One region of the Oribacterium sp. FC2011 genome, then DNA from elsewhere that is predicted to be linked to it. Evidence: riboswitches for the same ligand, from Rfam matches in the RefSeq annotation. Region 1 holds a riboswitch; the other holds the start of a gene.
What was found. A riboswitch is a leader RNA that binds a small molecule or an ion and turns the genes downstream of it on or off. The one in region 1 is predicted to bind FMN.

Region 1 (3,203 bases):
TGCAAGTTTTTCTGCGGAACGTCTGAAAATAATCTCGCCCTTTCCGGATGTGGCGCCACGGGGATCGCCTCCGATTCCGATAGGCTTTCCGTCGGAAGTTCTTAAGTCCTCTCCCATCCAATTGATGGCAGCTTCACCTGAAAAATTCAGGATTTTCTTTCCTTTGTAGCCTCCGTCTTTGTAGCCGGTTTCCGAAAGCTCAAGTTTGACGGTTTCAGGGTGAATCGCCATGATCATGGAGGTTTCCATCTCTCCTCCGTGGAAATCCCAATGATTATCCGGGCTTATGGTGGCCTGAACTTCAGGATCCAGGAAAGCACCTGATGTCAGAACAAAGGTGAAGATTCCGAAATCATGACGTAGCTGTCTTGAAAGAATATCAGCCACCGGACGGTTTCCTCCGTGACAAATAAGGAAAACAAGCTTCTTGAAGCCGTGATTTTGTATAGACTCAGCAATGTCATAAAGCATGTGGTAGTAGGTATCCGGCTTAAAGGAAACGGAGCCGGAGAAATTAAGATGCTCTATGGAAAGTCCCACCGGGATTACAGGAAAAATGAGCATGGGGAAATCAGGATCGATTTTCTCAAGCTCTTCTTTAACGTATTTGGGCATCGCTTCCGCTATCATTGAATCTGTGCCCAGAGGTGCCTGCGACCCATGCTGTTCTATGGCGCCGAGAGGTATGAGGACCATAGTTCGGTCCTTGTCGATAGCTTCCATTTCTTTTCTGGTTAAATCTCTGTAATTCTGAATCATGATAGTCTCCTGTTTGAAGGTGAAATAAGGTTACTGATTAAAGCCCCGGGGACTCACGGAAACTCTTTTACCCGGTCTTCACTACAGTAAAGAAAAGGCGAATGCCTCCGGATCGGAAACATTCGCCACCTGATGATCTTATGATATGGAAATAAATGTCTCCATAAAACCTGAAGTTATGCCTGTGCTGCGCTGTTCATTGAACGAAACCCTGGAACAGCAGCCCTTACTCTGCTGAAGATCACATATGAAAGTGTGTAAACCAAAGTGAGCTTGATGAGGTTAAACGGAATTGTTGCAAGGATGATAAAGGTCGGAAGATTCTTGATGAGAGGATTTACCGAAGATACCATAACCACAACATCGTCAATGCTTACGCCCATGGCCTTGGCATACATAGGAAGTGTGATGAAAGCATTGCAGAAGCACATCCATGCGGTGCGGATGAAAACATTGGTGATGAGTAAGATGGCAATGCTCTTTATGGACTTATCAGACTTCTTGTACATGAGCCACATAGGAACGATGAAAATAAACGCTCCAAGAAGGTTTGAAACCTCACCTACATACATGCTGTTTGTTCCCACTGTGAAAAGCTTGATGAGAAGCTTTGAAACTTCAACAAAGAATGCGGAAAATGGTCCGAGAGTGAAAAGTGCGATTACGCTCGGCATATCACTGAAGTCTATCTTGTAGAACGGCGGGAAGAAAGGAATGCTGAATTCAAGGGACATGAGCACTCCCGCAAGAGCTGCAAGAAGTCCGGTGTAAACCATTTTCTGAATGTTTGATCTGTTTGTCATAATGTTGTCCTCCAAAATTATAATGATAATTGAGGAAACAAGCTCTTTGAGATGGTTGAAATTTCGATCTATAATCGAACCGGAAATGCCCGGTAACGAAAAAAATCTCAGTACCTGAAATTCGGGTACTGAGATAAATCGTCGTTTATTTCACGTTTTCTTCTCTCATCCAGACTATACTGTCGGTACCGGAATCACACCGGTTCATGCACAAAGGCTCGCGGACTATACCGCCGGTAGGGAATCACACCCTGCCCCGAAGAACTTATTTCGTTTTCTGACTTTAGACTAGCATCAGAAGGCAGGACTGTCAACAGGTGATTTTGTATACGGTGAGGGTTCACAATACATTTTTATGAGAAATCCTGGGAAAATCCACGGGGGACCACTCTCGTTGGTGAGAACTGTTTCAAGTGTATTTCGAAATGATTAAGTACATTTTTTGTAAAAATATTGAAAAAATTATGGAAATCTTAATTATTTGCTGTATAATAGGCAAGGTAATTATGTATCACCCAAAGTGGTAAAAAATGCAAAAGAGGTATATTGAGATGAAAACTTCTAAGAAAATCTTAGCTGTCGCAATGACAGGCGTAATCGCAGCTTCAATGGCAGTTCCTGCATTTGCATCATCACAGGTTCGCAACATTGATCCATATTCAGGATCAGCTCTTGCTGCCAATGACGCTAATGCAAAGCATGATGCTATCATGGCTTCATGGGATGCTTATGTTCAGTCAGTAGGTGGTGAGGAAGCAGCTGCAGCAATTGCAAACGCTTCACAGGGAATCAAGCTTGCTCAGAACACAACAGAGTCAAGAATTGCCAATTCCAAGGCAGCAGCAGCTCAGGCTAACAACACTATTGAGCTTGCAAAGGAAGAGTTAGCAGGCAATACAGTAGTTGTAGCACCTGTAGTTACTTCAGCTGATTTAGCAGCTATTGCCAATGCAACATATGAGGCAACTCACGGCGCTAACTAATTTTAGTGCATAACGGTTTTCACTAAGAAAATCGGAGCCCATATCAATGATTGTATAGAGGTCATTGATATGGGCTCCATTTTTTTGATTTTTCCGGGAGACAGTGAATCTCTTATACATGTTTTGATGGAAAAACGTAGAATAAATGTAACATTTTGCAAGTGCCTTTTGGAATATAATGAACTTAGGGACTGGTGCTTATTTCAGGATCTTCGCGTAATGAATGGATAGCCATATGATCTTCAAAAACACCTGTATCCTAAAGTAAGGGGTTAGAGTTATGAATAAAATACCGGGTAAGTTATTGGTATCAATGATGTTAAGCGGGGTTATGATATCCGGCTTTGCGATACCTGCGATGGCGGACAATGTAGTGACAGTTTCTTCACTGCCCTCTTCCACATCTGCATATACAACATCAAACAGTCAGAATAAATCGTCTGCTGCTATCGGCGTTGAGCCGGGTTCTGAAGTCGCTTCAGGCAAAGCTGTTACACCGGTTATAACAGCTGCTGTCAATGTCCAGACCGCAGAGACTATCACGACACAAAATGTATCGTCAGCTTCATCATCAGAATCTTCAAAGGTTACGATACCCGTTATAAACGCGGCAGACACGATAGAGGCATCCAATACAAAAAAAGCTGTTGCAAACGAA
Region 2 (3,203 bases), on a different contig from region 1:
CAAGGCTGGAATTATGCCAAAGATTGCTGAGTTAATTCAAAAGGATTACGATGCAAAATGGTTTGCAGAACCTGCTATTAGAACATCTGATGAACACGCATTAGAAGCGATACATAGAGGGGTATCTCCATTTAAGGTTGAAATCGCAGAGTATATAAGAAACAATTGTCTGAGGCAAGATAGTTATAAAGAGGAGTTAGATGAACTCAGGCAATTGTCTGAAAGGAGTATATCAGGGGTTATTACTACAAATTATGATAAACTTCTTGAACAAATTTTTGGTGGATATTCCACTTTTGTAGGACAAAATGAGCTTATTTTTTCTGCATTACAAGGTGTGGCTGAAATATATAAAATACATGGGGATATAGATAAGCCTGATAGTATAGTAATCAATGAGGATGACTATGTTGAGTTTGAATCTAAAAGCGCATATCTTGCAGCAAAGCTTCTTACGATTTTTATGGAATATCCAATAATATTTATGGGCTATTCTATAAGTGATTCAAATATTATCAATATCATAAAAGCTATAGTTGAATGCTTAAATGATGAGCAGCTTAAAATGTTGGAAGATAGATTTATATTTGTAGAATATAGGGAAAATTTTGTTGGAACTGAAATCACGCCTTATGTGATTATGGCAGGAGATAAGCCTCTTTCAATGAAAAGAGTAATACTGTCAGATTTTATGCTATTATATAAGGCTTTAGAGAACAAAAGAGCAAAATTGCCTGTTAAGATTTTACGAAGATTTAAACAGGAGATTTATGACTATACTATCACAAGTGTACCAACGGGACATTTGAGAGTGGCAGCATTGGACGATAAAAGGGTAGGAGATGAGGAATTAGTTTTATCAATTGGAAAAATGTCGGATTACGGACTCAAGGGACTTAGTGGAATAAGACCAAATGAGTGGTATAGAAATGTCATATTAAACGATCTTGATTTTGCAGCTGATGATCTTTTAGAATATGCATTTCCTTCGTTGATAAAGCAGAACTCAGGCCGATTACCAATAAATAAATACTTAAATGAGGCTACTAAGAAATTCGAGGAATGTGAAAAAGTTGCTGCAGCATTGGACTTTGAACACATCATATCCAATACAATAAAGAGAAATAGGAGATGTTTAGGTCAATATACATCAGTGATGCAAATATGGAATCAAGAGAAATCATCGTTAGAAAGAGCGACAAGATTGATTTCACATCTGCCTGAAGACAAGATAGATGTATCTGAACTAGAAAAAGTATTACAAGAAATTTTTTCTAATGATGCTAATGTATTAGAAACTGCTCCAGATGGAACAAGAAGCCATATTAGAAGACTGATATTGGTGTATGACTATTTAAAGTGGCGGAAATAAAAAGAACTTCACGACTAAAGCATTTGTAAACAAACACCGCTCGTGAAGCCCTTGTAATTCCGTCATCAACGCTTTTGAATTAAGCATCTATAAATAGACACCGAACGCAAAAACGCTATGTAATCTAGTTCTTGTTAATTATACAATTAGGATATGATTATGTAAATATGTTTTTGATATTTGGAGCAGCTTTGTATTCTCAGTAACTTGAATAATGTCTACGGTAAATAAATTGCTTTACATGAACGAAATAATGGTATATGATTCCAAAAGAAACAGATGATTAAATCATCTTTAAAAATGAATATGATCTTCGGGGAAGGTGAAATTCCTTATCGGCGGTAAAGCCCGCGAGCCTTATGGCAGGATCCGGTTAGATTCCGGGGCCGACAGTATAGTCTGGATGGAAGAAGATAGAGAAATCGAAATATCGGTTTTCTTTTTGCTAGGTATATCAACCCCGAAACAGTTATGTTTCGGGGTTTTTTTATGAAAAAACGATTTACTTTAGCTCTTATAAATGAATGTTCAAATAATATTGAAATGTTTCAGGATTTCAATATTTCTTCTTCCTTCTCATCACCTCTTAATGCTGTTTTTCGAGTCTTAATATTTGACATTCAGATGTAAGCTTATTGGCTAATAAAAAATATTTTATGTCTTAAGAATAGGCAGTTCCCAGGATCAGAGAGGAGTCCCATTGGAAAATGAAAAATATATGCGTCGTGCAATTGAGCTGGCAAGGCTGGGAGAAGGATGGTGCCATCCAAATCCTTTGGTCGGAGCGGTAATTATAAAGGACGGAAACATTATCGGAGAAGGGTTTCATGAACGGTACGGAAGTCTTCACGCAGAGCGTAATGCTATAAAAAATCTGTCTGAGAGTGCGGAAGGTGCAACACTGTATGTGACACTGGAGCCCTGCTGTCATCACGGGAAGCAGCCGCCCTGTACCGAAGCTGTTCTGGAGAGCGGGATAAAGAAGGTGGTGATAGGTTCCCGGGATCCAAATCCGAAGGTGGCAGGAAAAGGAGTAAGGTTTCTGAAAGAGAATGGGATCGAAGTGGTGGAGGATTTTCTAAAGGATGAGTGTGATGAACTGAATCCGGTTTTCTTTCATTTTATGACCACAAAAAAGCCTTATGTCACTATGAAGTATGCCATGACCATGGATGGAAAAATCGCAACAAAAACCGGCAGATCCAAATGGATCACGGGGGAAGAGGCGAGAAGGCGGGTTCAGGAAATGAGACATGCTCATATGGGGATAATGGTGGGAATAGGAACTGTTTTGGCAGATGATCCTATGCTGAATTGCCGGATACCGGGAGGAAGGTCACCTGTGAGGATCATTTGTGACAGTCAATTGAGAATTCCGCTTGATTATGAAATTGTAAAGACAGCTGATGATTACAGCACCATCGTGGCTTGTGGTTTTCCCGGGATTCCCGTTGGTGAGTTAGATCCGGAGCACGATTTTTCCCATGATATATCTGAAAACCTGATCATGGGTGATAGTCATGAGGATTCAGGATTTCATGAAGATCTGTGTTTAAGAGATATAGCTTTCAAACTAAAGGAGCTTGGTAAAGCCGGGATCACGGTCATCAATTGTTGTCCGGAAGAAAGGATAACCGAGTCCGGTGTTGATCTCCAAAAACTGATGACTATCCTTGGTGAAAGAGGAATCGACAGCATACTTCTGGAGGGCGGAGGAACACTCAACGAAAGCGCATTGAAGGCAGGAATCGTAAATGAAATTGATGCTTTTATCGCACCAAAGATTTTTGCCGGTAATGCAAAAACTCCGGTCATGGGTTTGGGAGTGGAT

Region 2: another riboswitch for FMN. It lies ahead of ribD (bifunctional diaminohydroxyphosphoribosylaminopyrimidine deaminase/5-amino-6-(5-phosphoribosylamino)uracil reductase RibD); the one in region 1 lies ahead of T357_RS0107960 (ECF transporter S component).

The regions. Positions count from the first base shown of each region.
Region 1 is NZ_JNJM01000008.1:60,268-63,470, forward strand. Features, by position in the region: gene T357_RS0107955 (creatininase family protein) at 1-759, opposite strand, end outside; gene T357_RS0107960 (ECF transporter S component) at 936-1,562, opposite strand; FMN riboswitch at 1,716-1,830, opposite strand; gene T357_RS0107965 (hypothetical protein) at 2,114-2,545, shown strand; gene T357_RS0107975 (hypothetical protein) at 2,826-3,203, shown strand, end outside.
Region 2 is NZ_JNJM01000007.1:48,733-51,935, reverse strand. Features, by position in the region: gene T357_RS0107085 (SIR2 family protein) at 1-1,372, shown strand, start outside; FMN riboswitch at 1,678-1,791, shown strand; gene ribD (bifunctional diaminohydroxyphosphoribosylaminopyrimidine deaminase/5-amino-6-(5-phosphoribosylamino)uracil reductase RibD) at 2,073-3,203, shown strand, end outside.